Regions from separate parts of the Fictibacillus sp. EA-CB0309 genome, predicted to be linked through region 2. Evidence: riboswitches for the same ligand, from Rfam matches in the RefSeq annotation. Region 2 holds a riboswitch; the other holds the start of a gene.

What was found. A riboswitch is a leader RNA that binds a small molecule or an ion and turns the genes downstream of it on or off. The one in region 2 is predicted to bind S-adenosylmethionine.
Region 1: linked by a shared signal. The riboswitch ahead of ACEWFH_RS11385 (bifunctional homocysteine S-methyltransferase/methylenetetrahydrofolate reductase) and the one ahead of ACEWFH_RS01705 (methionine ABC transporter ATP-binding protein) in region 2 are both predicted to bind S-adenosylmethionine.

What each region holds. Positions count from the first base shown of each region.
Region 1 is NZ_CP169271.1:2,020,396-2,028,377, reverse strand. It holds partial or broken gene metH (methionine synthase) at 1-1,515, opposite strand, end outside; gene ACEWFH_RS11385 (bifunctional homocysteine S-methyltransferase/methylenetetrahydrofolate reductase) at 1,508-3,358, opposite strand; SAM riboswitch class I at 3,424-3,538, opposite strand; gene ACEWFH_RS11380 (NAD(P)-dependent oxidoreductase) at 3,540-3,992, opposite strand; gene ACEWFH_RS11375 (precorrin-2 dehydrogenase/sirohydrochlorin ferrochelatase family protein) at 4,010-4,177, opposite strand; gene ACEWFH_RS11370 (sirohydrochlorin chelatase) at 4,193-4,831, opposite strand; gene ACEWFH_RS11365 (hypothetical protein) at 4,822-4,944, opposite strand; gene cobA (uroporphyrinogen-III C-methyltransferase) at 4,945-5,730, opposite strand; partial or broken gene ACEWFH_RS11355 (DUF3906 family protein) at 5,743-5,963, opposite strand; partial or broken gene ACEWFH_RS11350 (nitrite/sulfite reductase) at 5,978-7,604, opposite strand; gene cysC (adenylyl-sulfate kinase) at 7,630-7,982, opposite strand, start outside.
Region 2 is NZ_CP169271.1:263,933-271,914, reverse strand. It holds gene pdxS (pyridoxal 5'-phosphate synthase lyase subunit PdxS) at 1-180, shown strand, start outside; gene pdxT (pyridoxal 5'-phosphate synthase glutaminase subunit PdxT) at 185-769, shown strand; T-box leader at 807-1,022, shown strand; partial or broken gene serS (serine--tRNA ligase) at 1,090-2,363, shown strand; tRNA gene ACEWFH_RS01710 (tRNA-Ser) at 2,465-2,557, shown strand; SAM riboswitch class I at 3,036-3,143, shown strand; gene ACEWFH_RS01705 (methionine ABC transporter ATP-binding protein) at 3,212-4,225, shown strand; gene ACEWFH_RS01700 (methionine ABC transporter permease) at 4,218-4,880, shown strand; gene ACEWFH_RS01695 (MetQ/NlpA family ABC transporter substrate-binding protein) at 5,120-5,935, shown strand; gene ACEWFH_RS01690 (deoxynucleoside kinase) at 5,986-6,654, opposite strand; gene ACEWFH_RS01685 (deoxynucleoside kinase) at 6,651-7,337, opposite strand; gene ACEWFH_RS01680 (cysteine hydrolase family protein) at 7,407-7,982, opposite strand, start outside.

The DNA.
Region 1 (7,982 bases), 1.8 Mb from region 2:
AACAGGGAATACGAGTGGATCGAATATGATGTCTGAAGGTGAAACGTTATATTTATCCACTAAAAGGTCATACGATCTCTTAGCAATTTCCAATTTTCGCTCTGCAGATACACCCATACCTGTTTCATCGATTGTTCCGACAACAACTGCCGCTCCATATTTATGAAGAAGCGGGATCACCTTTTCAAACCGTTCTTCACCGTCTTCTAAATTAATAGAATTGATGATGGCTTTACCTTGTGAATATTTTAATGCGAGTTCTAACACATCCTCATCTGTAGAGTCGATGACAAATGGGATTTTCACTTTCTTAACCGCTTCTTTCATGAACTTCTCCATGTCGCTTAATTCATCACGGTCAGGGTCAGCTAAACAAACGTCGAGTACATGCGCACCGCCTTTCACTTGGGCTCTGGCAATTTCAGCCGCTTCTTCAAACTTCCCCTCAGCAATCAACCGTTTGAATTTTCGTGAACCGATAACATTCGTTCTTTCTCCTACCATGATCGGTCTTAACGTTGGATCATCATATATAAAAGGTTCAATTCCAGAGACCATATGAATTTCGTTTACTTGCAGGTGACGTGGTGGATAGTTCTTCATAACTGTTGATAGTGCTTCAATATGAGCAGGTGTCGTTCCACAGCAGCCACCAACGATATTTAGCCACCCTTTTCCTGCAAAACCGGAAAGCTTAGCGGCTAGTGATTCTGGTGTTTCATGATAATTTCCTTCTTCATCAGGAAGTCCTGCGTTCGGATAACAGCTCACTGCTGATGTGGATAGATTCGATAGGGAACGCATGTGATCTTGCATGAATTCAGGACCTGTCGCACAGTTTAATCCTACTGCGATCGGGTTCATATGCTTCAACGAAATATAAAAGGCCTCAATCGACTGACCCGCAAGTGTGGTTCCCATCGGTTCAATCGTTCCAGAAACCATAAGTGGGATTCTTTTTCCCGTTTGTTCAATAGCTTGCTCAATCCCTAAAAAACCAGCTTTTACATTGAGCATATCTTGACTTGTCTCTAAAAGGAGAAGATCTGCACCTCCGTCAATCAATCCTCTTGCTTGTTCAGCATAAGCATCTCTTAACGCATCAAATGTCGTTCCGCCCGTAACACTGAGCGTTTTTGTGGTCGGTCCGAGTGAGCCCGCAACAAAACGAGGCCACTGTTCTGTTGAAACAGCATCAACGGCTTTTCTTGCAATTTCCGCTCCAAGCTTATTGATCTCATAAGCTCTATGACCTAGTTCGTATTCATCCAGTACAAGATTCGTACCGCCGAATGTATTCGTTTCAATGATATCAGCGCCTGCCTCAAGATATTTATAATGAATGGATTCAATAACATGGGGTGCCGTTAAATTTAAAAACTCATTACAACCGTCATATGCCTCACCGCCAAAATCTTCTGGTGTGAGATTAGCTTCTTGAAGCATCGTTCCCATCGCACCATCCATGATTAAGATCTTTGATTCCAGCTGCTTTTCTATTGATGACTTAGGCATTCTGTGACCTCCTGGCTAATAGTGATGGATGGTTAGCTCGTGCATATTGTGCTAATTCCACGGTTAGTTCGTAACGCATAAATGGCGTGATCAGGTAGATGCCGTTGAAGAGTTCCATGGCTGTATCTAATAATGACTTTGCAATCATTAAGCCTTCTTTGCATGCTTGTGTTGGATCATCTTTATACTTGCCCATGCGATCACGCACAGAATCAGACAGTTTGATTCCTGGAACTTCATGGTGAAGAAACTCTGCGTTTCGGGAAGAAGTTAACGGCATAATCCCAATATAGATCGGTTTATCAATGTGCTTTGTAGCCTCATACGTTTCAATAAGTCTTTGTTCTGAAAAAACAGGCTGGCTGATAAAGTAATCTGCTCCATAAGCAATCTTTTTCTCTAACCGCTCAACTGCTTTATCAATGGACCGAATGTTTGGGTTAAAAGCTGCTCCTACCGTAAAGGATGTTTTTTCTCCAAGCTCTTTACCTGAAAGTGATAACCCTTCATTAAACTGTTTGATGAGCTTAATAAGTTCGAAAGAGGTGACATCATAAACAGATGAAGCACCTGGGAAGTCTCCGACGCTTGCGGGATCTCCAGTTACAGCTAGTATTTCATGGATTCCATGCGTGTGAAGTCCCATCAAGTGAGACTGAAGGCCGATTAAATTTCTATCGCGGCACGTAATATGAACGAGCGGGCGAAGGTTAAGTTGGGACTGCACAATTGACCCTAATGCAGAGTTACAAACACGTGGTGAAGCAAGTGAATTATCAGCGAGGGTAAGTGCGTCGATTCCCGCTTCTTTTAACGCCTTAGCTCCTTCCATAAAACGTGATGTATCTAACTTACGTGGTGGATCTAATTCAACAATAATAGATTGCTTTGTTTTTACTTCTTCACTCAATGGTACATATTTCGGTTTTGATGCTGACTGAATGACAATCTTTCGCTTTCTTTGCTTCACTTCTTTTTCTGTTACAGGCTCTACGTTTTGAAGTTCACTTGAGAAGGCACGAATATGAGCAGGCGTCGTACCACAACATCCGCCTAGTAAACGAACACCCTGCTGCCTAAACAAATGAGCACATTCTTTAAAATAATCAGCGTCCCCTTCATACTTAAAACGGCCATCTGTATAAGAAGGAAGCGATGCATTAGGAAACGCTGAAAGATAAGCCCGATTTGGTAATGGAACTTCCTCAAGCGTCATCAGCATGTGATACGGTCCAAGACGACAGTTCAATCCCACGACATCAGCACCTAAGTTCTCAAGCCGGGTCAAAGCATCTGAAATCGGAGTGCGGTCCTGCATAAAACCGACTTCCTGCAATGACACTTGAGCAATGATCGGAAGAGATGTTTCTTTTCTAGCAATCTCTAAAACCGTTTCTAGTTCTTGCAGGTCATAATACGTTTCTAATTGAATGCCGTCTACATTCTCCATCAACAAACAATACAGCTGCTCACGAAAACTGCGTTTGATCTCATCAAGGGAAATGCTATTTGGTTTAATGCCGCGTATTCCACCGATCGTACCTACAACATATTCACTTTGAGCGGCTTTTCTAGCAATTTGAACAGCGGCTTTATTGATCTCTTTTACGTGATCTTGAAGTCCGTAACGTTCAAGTTTCGAATAGTTCGCTGCATACGTATTCGTTTGAATGATATCAGCGCCTGCATTTAAATAAGCCCGGTGGATGTTATAGATCTGCTCTTCTTGAGAAAGATTTAACTCTTCATAACAAAAGTCAGATCCATACGAATACAGAAGTGTTCCCATCGCACCATCACCGATCAGTATCTTGTTTTGTTCTAAATCTGTGATTAAACTCATGATAGCCTCCTATATAAAAATAAAAAGCCTTCTATAAAAGAAGACTTTTTTAAAGCGTCGGGGTCTTCTTATCTTTACAAGTTCAACAGATGAACTCGCAGGAATTAGCACCTTTTCAGCTTATAGCTGCTGGTTGCTGAGGTTTCATAGGGCCGCTCCCTCTACCTCTCTTGATAAGGGTCTATTCATTTATGGGTTCATTTACTAACTTCCGATCTATCTTCTTTAATAATTCCTGTTTATACGAGCGTTGTTTTTCTACGTCATATAAAAAAGACCGATCTGTTAGCTTTGTTAATAAGTCTTTTCGATATTTTTCTGTATATTCCTTCTTAATGATGGATCTGCATTCAAATAAAAAATCTAAATAAGTTTCATAGTCTTCACTGTATTTTTGCTGAAGTTCTTTTTTTATAGATTTAGATAGACTGGGACTAGCTCCAGAGGTAGAAACTGAGAGAATGAGCTTACCTCTTTTTACAACACTAGGAACAATAAAATTGCCAAGGTGTGGTTGATCCGCTATATTCACAAGCTGATTTGAACTTGCCTGAGCTGCAATCCAAGTGTTAACTTCTTTAAAATTGGTCGCCGCAATGATTAGAAATACTTCTTCCAAATCTTCACGTTTCACTTCTCTTTCAATCCAAATCAGCTTTTTTCTGCATGCCATTCCTGAATCTCGTTAACAACAGTTGGACTGATTACAGTAATTTTTGCTTCTTCATTCAAAAAATCCTTAATTTTCCGATAAGCTACCAAACCACCGCCTGCTACAACGACCGTTTTACCAGACAAGTTTACATGTATGGGATACATAGCATTCCTCGCTTTTTAAGAAAATGCATATTTCTTTGTTTCAAGTGTTTCATTGATACGCGTGAGTAAAACATCTTTAAGAATAGAGTGGTAGCCTAGCGTCTCACAAAGAGTTACTTTTTGTTTAGATTGTTGCTGATAGCGGTTTATCGTAAGTTTCATCCCGTTTATTAATAGCCCTGAAAATAGAAGATAAGGCACAACAATAACTTGGTCATATAACTCGCGACTATTCCATAGAGCCTCTTCAAAGCTCGGTTCTGAACCAGTTAGAAAACAAGCTTGAATACTAGGAATCCCGTAATGGTTTTGAACGTTAGACGCGATAGTCTCTAGGTCCCGCTTTACATCTTGATCGGTGCTGCCTCTGCCCACAAGCAGAATATGGGGATTTTCTCTTAAACTAACTGCACTTTTGGTGATCTTCTCCCACAACAAATGCGAAATGGCTTCGTGTACACCGAAGGAACGCCCGTAAATCACTTCAACTCCTGGATATTTATTTTGCAAGTGGTGAAGTTCTTTTGGAATATCAACTTTTATATGGTTAGCACTTAATAAAAACACAGGAATAACAGAGATACTCGTTGCTCCTTTTTGTATACATGTTTCAAATCCTTGAGCGATAGAGGGTTCAGCAAGCTCTAAAAACAAATCTCTTTAATGGGCACATCAACTTGTGCCATACAGAGTTTCACAAATTCTTCCGCTTCTATAAGTCCTTTTTCCAGTCTTGTACCGTGACAGATAAATAGCAATGCCTTCATTTACAGAGCCTCGCTTATGGCAGCTAGCTCATTCGGTTCATCATTCAGCTGTTCAAACCATTTCAGTTCACTGCGAAGACGAACGACTTCACCGACAATGATCATGCTCGGATTCTCAATTTGTTCTCTAACCACGATTTCCTCAATCGTATCGAGTGTACCTGTAACGGTTCGTTGACTCTCTAATGATCCCCATTGAACAAGGGCAACTGGTGTTTCTTTGCTTTTTCCGTGTCTCGTCAACTGTTTACAAATATAACCTAGGTTGCCCACTCCCATATAAATCGCTAACGTATCAATACCGTTCGCTAGACTCTCCCATTTCAGTTCATCTTCTTCCCCTTTTTTACGATGACCGGTAACGACCGCAAAGCTTGAAGCGATATTTCGATGTGTAACAGGAATACCTGCATAAGCTGGTGCTGCAATCCCTGATGTTATTCCAGGAATCACCTCAAACGGAATACGACTTTTTGCAAGTGTTTCTGCTTCTTCTCCACCTCTTCCAAACACGAAGGGATCACCGCCTTTTAGACGAGTTACTACTTTTCCTTTTTGAGCGTGTTTAACTAAGAAACTGTTGATCGTTTCTTGCTTCATGAAATGGTAGTTTGGCAGTTTACCGCAATAAATTAAGTCGCAGTCCGGTTTTGCATAAGAGAGCAGTTCTTTATTCACTAAACGATCATATAAAATGACATCCGCTTCCTGAATACAACGCAGACCTTTTACGGTTATCAACCCTGGATCACCAGGGCCAGCTCCGACAAGATATACTTTTCCCATCATCATCACTCCTTAAGGATTTAATATCGTTTCACGTTCATATAGCACGAACCCGTTGCCTGTACGAATTCTTTTCTTTTCGTAAAGAGAGATCTCGTCAACATCAGGCTGTTTCAAAAATACTTCTCAAGTTCTATATCAACTAACTGAAAAGCCTGTTCATCAGTTGAAGCGGCTATGACAACGGGTATAACCGTTGATTTTGAAATTACTTCAAATCTATATAAATACATGGAGAGACCCCTTCTTATGAGACTTTTTCTTCTAATTCTTCTGCAATTCGGTCCAGTTCTTTCTGAAGCTGTTCAAGCCCAAGTCGGTTTATATAGTCAAAAAAGCTTTCTGATGGAAGCTTTGTATCCTTAAATGTAGTGAGGAAGCGGAAAAGTACTTCGTCTAGTGAATCCGCATGGAACTTTCCTTTAAGCTTTTCGTTAAACTTTCCACCATCATCAAGTGTGCCTCCTACATAAATCTCAAAAGCTTGAACCATCTTTTTTCTTTCGTTTTTAACAATACGCCTTGAAGACCAATATCTGCGATCTGACGCTGTCCGCATGAGTTAGGGCAGCCTACCATATGAATTCTAACGGGAACATCCAGGGTGATTTGCTGATCGAGGTTGTCTGCGATCCTGCGCATCCTTTCTTTCGTTTCAACGAGTGCCAAGTTGCAATACTCGATGCCGGTACAAGAAACAGAATGACCAATGAAAGATAAAGGCTGTGTAGTGATGCGTTTAAAAATGCCTTCTTGTAAAAGCAACTCGACGTTTTCGTGCTTAACGTTAGGAATAATTAAGTTTTGAGAATTTACCGTTCGAATTTCACCGTTTCCGTATTTCTTCGCAATTTCAGCAAGCTCTAAAACTTCATCAGCATGAAGTCGGCCAACAGGTACGTTAAAACCGATATAACTTAATCCCTCTTGCTTTTGAGGATGAACACCATAAAAGTATCCGCCGTTCCATGTTTTAAGAGCATCTTTTCCTTTAGAGTGAAGCGGTCCGGTATATTCTAGAAGCTTTTCTTTAAATTTTTCTGGTCCCCAATCCGCCATCAAGAATTTAAGGCGTGCTAGATGACGCTTTTCCCGATAACCGTAGTCACGGAAAATGGTAGTAATCGCGATTGAAACCTCTTTTACCTGATGCGGTTCAATAAACACATCAAGCGGCTGTGCTAAGAATGGTCTAGATGATAAACCACCGCCGATCTTTATATGAAATCCTGGAATCTCTTTATCTTCCATTTCTTTAAAAGCTGGCGTAAATGCCACACAGTTAATTTCAGCATGAGCACTATTGTTCACATTTGAACTAATGGACATTTTGTATTTTCTCGGCAAGTTAGAGAAATCTTCATTATGCTGAAAAAACTCATATACTTCTTTTACGATCTCAGTCGTATCGAATAGTTCATGTGGATCAATGCCAGCAATTGGATTCCCCATGATATTTCGCGTAATGTCACCGCATGCACCAGCGCTTGATAACCCAACCGCTTCTAACCGATTAAAGATATCCGGGATCTGATCAATCGTAAGCCAGTGAAATTGAATCGCTTGCCGAGTGGTTATATCGAACACGTCTCTTCCGTAATCTTTACAAATGTAAGCAAGAGCTTTTACTTGTTCATAGCTTAAAATGCCTGATGGAACATTAACCCTCATCATGAAATATCCGTCTTTTTTAGGACGCTGCAGATAAAGGCCAGCCCACTTGAAACTATCCCATTCTTCTTTCGGAATAGAAGAAAAGCCGTTTTCTGCGTAATGAGGAATATCTTCAAATATTTTTAAGCCATCTTTTACGAGCTTTTTTGTTCTGTTTTATTGATCTTCGGATTATCTGCCCACGCTTTTTCATATGCCATCGTTTTCGATCTCCTTTATCGTTAGTTAAATCAACTTCCTGTTTATCAAATAGTTTAAGATGATTTCCACACTCTCGGTAATGCTTTGTTCGTTTGTATGAATGGTAAGAGCAGGTGATACCGGTTCTTCGTAAGGTGAATCAATTCCAGTAAAATCAGGAATTTCACCATTTCGTGCTTTGCTGTACAATCCCTTTGGGTCTCTTTTCTCACATTCTTCAATTGGACATGCCACAAAGATTTCAATAAACTCTTCTTCTGAAACAATTGCCTTTGCCTTCTCGCGATCTTGTAAAAATGGAGAGATAAATGCTGTCAGCACAACCGTTCCATTATCAACAAACAGCTTAGAAACTTCTGAGATTCTGCGAATGTTTT
Region 2 (7,982 bases):
TCAGGAATCTTCAAGTCTGAGAATCCAGAAAAGTTTGCTCGTGCGATCGTTGAAGCGACAACACACTACCAAGACTACAAACTAATCGCTGAACTCTCTAAAGGTCTAGGAACGGCTATGAAAGGTATCGACATCTCTACATTAGCTCAAGGTGAGCGCATGCAGGAGCGAGGCTGGTAATTCCATGCTAAAGATCGGAGTATTAGCCTTACAAGGTGCAGTACGAGAGCATGTGGCAGCGATTGAAGCAAGCGGTGCAGAGGCCGTTGCGGTAAAACGTGTAGAAGAGCTCAGCAGCCTTGATGGCTTGGTTATCCCAGGCGGCGAGAGCACAGCGATGAGACGTTTAATCGATAAATATAACTTTCTTGAACCTTTAAAAGAGTTTGCACAAAATAAACCTGTGTTCGGTACATGTGCAGGGCTGATCTTGATGGCTAAACGCATTCAAGGACAAGACACAGCACATCTTGAATTGATCGATATGACGGTTGAGCGCAATGCGTTCGGGCGTCAGGTGGACAGTTTTGAGGCTGATCTGATGATCCATGGTGTTGGAGAAGATTTTACGGGTGTATTCATCCGTGCGCCATTTATCGTTGAAGTCGGTCCTGAAGTTGAGATTCTTTCTAAACACAACGACAGAATAGTAGCAGCTAAACAAGGGCATTTCCTATGTGCAGCGTTTCATCCGGAACTGACGGACGACTACCGTTTACATCAATATTTTGTAAAAATGGTACAATCCGCTAAAGAAGTAGTTGCATAAAATATAAAAATGCTGTACATTACTATAAAATCATCATAAAAAATCAATGACAGGAACTAGTAGCGAAAATGACTTTGTCTAGAGAGTCGGTGGCTGGTGAAAACCGATCAAAGCGTTTTGTGAATCCATCCTCGAGTGAGAAGCCGAAATGAAGTAAGCTTTTCCGGTGAAGAACCGTTACATGTAAATGAGCCGGCAATAGATGTATCTATTGCAACTAGGGTGGCAACGCGGGTTAACTCTCGTCCCTATTTCTAATTCACATTAGAAATAGCGGGCGGGAGTTTTTTGATTTTTATTAACCAAAGGAGGAAATACAAATGTTAGATTTGAAATTTGTTCGTGCCAATTTTGAAGAAGTAAAAGAAAAATTATCTGCTCGAGGTGAAGATCTATCTGGATTGGATCAGTTCGAGGCGTTAGATCAGCGTCGACGTGAGTTGATCGGTGAGACGGAAGCTCTTAAATCTAAGCGTAATGAAGTTTCTAAGCAAGTAGCAGAATTTAAGCGTGAGAAAAAGACGCGGATCACCTGATCACAGAGATGCGTGAAGTAGGCGATAAGATTAAAACGATGGACGATGAACTTCGTAAAGTAGAAGAAGACCTTCACGCTATCATGCTGACGCTGCCTAACATACCGCATGAAAGTGTTCCTGTTGGTGAGACAGAGGATGATAACATTCCTGTTCGTCACTGGGGTGAAGTACCGGAATTTGCTTTTGAAGCAAAAGCGCATTGGGATATCGCTACTGACTTGAACATCGTTGATTTTGAACGTGGAGCGAAGGTTACAGGAAGCCGTTTCGCTTTCTATAAAGGTCTTGGAGCACGATTAGAGCGAGCGTTAATCAACTTCATGATGGACCTTCATGAAGACGAACACGGTTATACAGAAGTGCTGCCACCATACATGGTAAATCGTCAAAGCATGACAGGTACAGGACAGCTGCCAAAGTTTGAAGAAGACGCGTTTAAGATCCGCGAAGAAGATTATTTCTTAATCCCGACTTCTGAAGTTCCTGTCACGAACATGCACCGTGAAGAGATTTTAACATCTGATGAACTGCCGATCACATATGCAGCATACAGCGCATGTTTCCGTTCTGAAGCAGGTTCTGCAGGACGCGACACACGCGGCTTAATCCGCCAGCATCAGTTCAATAAAGTAGAGCTTGTTCGCTTCGTTAAACCAGAAGATTCTTATGACGAGCTTGAAAAGCTTACAGGACATGCTGAAAAAGTACTACAGCTTCTAAACCTGCCGTACCGTGTACTTAGCATGTGTACAGCTGACTTAGGATTCACAGCTGCTAAAAAGTACGATATTGAAGTATACCTGCCAAGCTACAGCGAGTACCGCGAGATTTCTTCTTGCTCTAACTTTGAAGACTTCCAAGCGCGCCGTGCACAAATTCGTTTCCGCCGCGATGCGAAAGGGAAGCCAGAATTCGTTCACACGCTTAACGGATCTGGGTTAGCGATCGGACGTACAGTCGCTGCAATCTTAGAAAACTACCAGCAAGAAGACGGCACGGTTGTGATTCCAGAAGTGCTTCGACCATACATGGGTAATAAGGAAGTCATTAAGTAAAATAACGAGAGGGAAATTCCCTCTCTTTTTTTGAACTTTTTTCTCAAAAAGCGTTGACACTATATTTGTCTCCATGTTAATATAGTTCTTGTCAGTCACACGGAGGTATACCCAAGTCCGGCTGAAGGGATCGGTCTTGAAAACCGACAGGGGTTTAACGACCCGCGGGGGTTCGAATCCCTCTACCTCCTCCATATACATATTCAAACCACTTGATCTCGCATCAGGTGGTTTTTTTGTTGTGTTTTTTGATGAACGAGTGTCGAATTTGGCAAAAGACTCAATTCCATCAATTTAGACTCAATAATCTCTAAAAAGACTCAATTCCGTCATTTACAAATGCTCTATTCTAAAAGGTGGATGCTTTCAAACTCATTTTTATTTTCTTCTTTGACAGTTGATTGGAGTGCAAGGTGCGAGACTACGGCTAGGACAGGAGGGCAGGTGAGACACTTAAAAGTGAAACGTTACGAATGTGGCTCACCGCCTGCCCCGCGGAAAGCGAGCACCTGGAGCGGAGATTAACTACTTTCAAAAGCAACAATAGCCAAAAAAACGTTCCCTTTCCACCACAGCATTGTAAGCGCTAACACTTCAAAGTGATAAAATTTAGTATTGACAGAACTTTTAGACAGGGAGTATGATGACAACTATACTTAATTCAATATGTAATGCTTATTAAGAGAGACCGAGGGATCAGGCCCTATGACGTCCGGCAACCTCCATTTTGGAACGGTGCCACTTCCTGCAGGATGATATGTTCATTCTGGAAGATAAGTCGATGTTTGCTTATTCGCCCTCTTCCATGGAATGAAGAGGGCTTTTTTATATGTTGAGGAGGAAGACAGATGATCGAGGTTAGAGATGTAACCAAAATATATAAAGCAAAAGGAAAAGAAATTGTTGGAGTAAAAAACGTGTCACTATCCATAGACAAAGGGGAGATCTTTGGCATTGTCGGCTATAGCGGTGCCGGGAAAAGTTCGCTCCTTCGCTGTCTCAATCTATTGGAAAAACCAACATCAGGTGACATACTCATCGACGGAGTATCGATTACAACGTTAGGGAAAAAGGAGCTGCGAGAAGAGCGGCTTAAGATCGGCATGATTTTTCAGCACTTTTATCTGATCAGTGCAAAAACTGTGTTTGAAAATATCGCGTTTGCTTTAAAAGCAGCAGGAAAAACGAGGGATGAGATCAATCGTAAAACGCTAGAGCTGTTGAAAATGGTTGGATTAGAAAATCAAAAAGGTCAATATCCATCTCAGTTAAGCGGCGGACAGAAGCAGCGAGTTGGTATTGCAAGAGCTTTGGCGAATGACCCGAAGGTATTGCTTTGTGACGAAGCTACATCAGCACTTGATCCAAATACTACAAAATCCATCCTATCGCTCTTAAAATCGATCAATAAAAAGTTAGGCATTACGATTGTACTCATCACGCATGAGATGGAAGTCGTAAAAGAGATTTGTCACCGTATGGCTGTCATGCAGGATGGCGAGATTATCGAGTCGGGTGATGTGTATAACATCTTTGCAAACCCTGAAAAAGCATTAACGAAAACATTTATCAGTTCCGTTATACAAATGGATCTACCTGAGCCATTGCTGAAAAATAGAAAAGGGACCGTGATTAAGATTCAATTTAAGGGAGCGATCGCAGAAGAAGCCGTTGTTTCTGAGCTCTTCCAAAACTTTAAGGTAAAAGGAAATATCCTTCACGGAAAGATTGAATATATCCAAGAAACACCCCTCGGAATCTTTATTATGGAACTGATTGGTGATGAAACAGAAGTAAAACGAGCGATTGCGTATATTGAAAGTCGTATAGAAAATCTTGAGGTGGTGAAGAACGTTGCTTGATTCGATAGTTAACATTCTGCCAGATTTAAATAAAGCATTTTTTGAAACGTTATACATGGTTGCCATATCATTAGGCGTTTCTTTGGTCGTTGGACTCCCACTCGGAATCATCCTTTTCGTTACGGATAAGGGCTTGCTGTTTGAAAATGCGTTAGTAAAACAAACGGCAGGGATAGTAGTCAACTTGATTCGCTCAGTACCGTTCATCATTCTGCTAGTTGCTCTGTTACCGCTAACACAGCTCATCACAGGGACAACGATTGGACCTACTGCAGCATCCGTTTCTTTGTCTGTTGCAGCGATTCCGTTCTTTGCCCGACTCGTAGAGACTTCTTTACGAGAAATCGATAAAGGTGTAATAGAAGCCGCCGTTGCTGTCGGAGCAACACCATGGATGATCATTCGGGAAGTACTTCTTCCTGAAGCAAAACCAGGCATTGTTCAAGCCATAACAGTAACCGCGATCAGCTTATTAGGCTATTCAGCAATGGCAGGTATTGTCGGCGGTGGAGGGATCGGAGACTTTGCGATTCGCTTTGGGTACTATCGATATGACAACACGATCATGATTACAACCGTCGTCTTATTGATTGTGATCGTTCAGCTGATGCAAGTCATCGGAGACGGTGTGGCCAAAGCTGTAAATAAAAGATAGGGCTGAGAGACACTCAGAATTGTATGCTGTTTTTAGTTCTGTTTTTAAATTCTTCATTGATAAGTTGATTGAAGTGGAAGATGCGAGACTCCTGCGGGACAGGCGGGCAGGTGAGACACTTAAAAGTGAAACGTACGAATGTGGCTCACCGCCTGCCCCGCGGAAAGCGAGCATCTGAAACGGAAATCAACTACTTTCAAAAGCACCAAGTAAATACCAAAACGAAAAAGGGGATCAACATGAAAAAAATCATACTTACACTATTAACAGCACTGCTAGCTTTTGCTTTAGCTGGATGCTCTTCTTCATCAGATGCATCTAAAGACAAGGAAGTAACGCTTGGAGCAACAGCGGGTCCGTATACAGATATGGTCAATAAGGCAATCAAGCCTTCCCTCGAGAAAAAGGGGTATAAAGTTAAGGTCATCGAATTCAGTGATTACATTCAGCCGAACATGGCACTCTCTAAAGGTGATCTGGACGCCAACCTTTTTCAGCACAAAATTTATATGGAAAACTTCGCTAAAGAAAAGAACTTAAAGCTTTCAGAAGTGATTATTGTCCCAACAGCACCTATGGGTTTATACTCTGACAAATTCAAATCGATCGAGGACATTAAAGAAGGCAGTACGTTAGCCATTCCGAACGATCCAGTTAACTTGGCGCGTACCTTAATCATGCTTGAAGACGCGAAGCTGATCACGATCAAAGAAGGAGTAAACCAACTGACTGCATCTGAAAAAGATGTTCAAGACAATCCGAAGAACTTAGTATTCAAACCATTAGAAGCGGCGCAGCTTCCACGTGCTGTACAGAGTGCGGATGTTGCAGCGGTACCAGGTAACTTTGCTCTTGCTGCAAAAATGGACTTACTAGATGCCATTCAATTAGAGAAGATGCCGGATACGTATCGTAACCGCATTGTTGTGAATACAAAAGACGTAGAATCCACTTTTGCAAAAGATATTAAAGAAGTGGTGGAATCAAAAGAGTTTGAAGAAGTGATCGATAAAGAGTTCAAAGGATTCGGCAAACCCGAATGGATGAAGAAATAAGACAAATTAAAAGCCCCGGTCTCAATATTTGAGTACCGGGGCTTTCATACTTATAAGCGAACTTCTCGTTTCGCTTCGATTTTTTGAGCAATTTTTTCAACGATATGATCAATTGATTCAGGATTTTCTCGAAGGTCGTAGTCGTTAATGTTCACGCGAAGCACGGGGCAAGAATTAAAAGACGAAATCCACTTTTCATAGCGGTCGTACATTTCTTCCCAATAAGAAACAGGTGTTTCTTGTTCCATCTTGCGGCCCCTTTTTTGAATACGAGCTAGAATATCGTCAAGAGAACCTTCTAAATAGATCAGACAATCTGGCTGCGGGAAGTATGGTGTCATAACCATTGCTTCAAAAAGGTGAGTATATGTCTCGTAATCCACCTCAGACATATTTCCTTTATCAAAGTGCATGCGTGCAAAGATTCCAGTGTCTTCATAGATAGAACGGTCTTGCACGAATCCGCCGCCATAATCGAACATTCTTTTTTGCTCTTTAAAACGTTCAGCTAAAAAGAAAATCTGGAGGTGAAAGCTCCATCGTTTAAAATCATGATAAAAGTTTTCTAAGTATGGGTTGTTATCCACTTTTTCCATGGATGTACGAAACTTTAATTTTTCAGCCAGTGCATTCGTAAAGGTCGATTTACCTGCTCCGACCATTCCTGCTACTGTAATGACAGCATCATTTGGAATTCCGTATTGAATTAGTTTGTTCATCGTGCAACTTCTCCTTTTTTCAAAGTTGCATCGATTAAGGAAAAGATTTTCTCTTTATCCGTTTCATACGCAACAAAATCTAATTCGTCTCCATTAAACGTCAGCACTGGAATCTCAGGGTGTTCTTTCATAAAGGCAGACATGAATGTATCATAATCAGCTGCAAGCTGTTCTAAATAAGCGGGCTCCATATTTTGTTCTACAAAACGTCCACGCTTACGAACACGGTCTAACAGTGTATCAAGACTTGCATTTAAGTATATGATCATGTTTGGAACGGGCATGTCTTCTGTTAAAATATCGAAGCACTGCATGTATTTATGAAGATGACCGTCTTTTAGCGTACGACCGGCAAAAATACGGTTCTTGAAAATATGATAATCAGAAACGACAGGTATTTGTTTTGAGAGATATTGACCATTAATCTCTTCAAGCTGTTTATACCTGTTGCAAAGAAAGAACATCTCGGTTTGAAAACTCCACTCATCAATGTTGTCGTAAAATTTTCCGAGAAAAGGATTCTCCTCTACAATTTCCTTTAATAATTGAAATTTATAGTGCTCTGCAATGGCTTTTGCCAGTGATGTTTTCCCTACGCCAATCGGCCCTTCAACTGCGATAAAGGGGTTGAACTCATCTTCCTTTTCCTCCCTTTCAAATAACAAACGAAAAATTACAGACAAAGAATATTGTAGCATACGTTTGGAAAAGGTGGATAGATTATCGGTTAAAAACTTCAATAAAACAGCTTTTTAATACATTGTTTTTTGTTTATCGTTCTGAGCTTGTTCTATGATTGCCTGAAGATCTAACTCACCACTTGGAGTGATATCGGCGTATAACGTCTTTTCCATAAGCAGTAATGCTCTTTCGTTATCTTCTTCTATATTAGAGGCTGAGCAATCAGATGGTGCATGAAGTGTGAAACCTCGCATATAAGCGTCATTAGCGGTAAAAAGAACACAGATGTTACCAGCCACGCCGCATAGGATCAGTGTTTGTACACCTAAATCATTTAATAGTGTTGATAAAGGTGTAGAGAAAAATCCCGAGTGCTTCGGTTTAATAACAAAATAATCGTCTTCGTCCGGTTGCAATGCTTTAACAAACTTTCCTCCAGCTTGTGATTCACAATACTCCACGAGTCTTTGCTTATCTGACTGCCACTGCCCAAAATTATCGTTCACGTAGATTACAGGTATACCTGCTTGTTTCGCCCGTTTTTTTAAATCAACAATCTTATCGGCTATCGGCGCAGAAGTTTTTAACAAAAGCGGCGCTTCCGGAAAATTAAAATCATTGATCACGTCAATAATAAGCAAAGCGAC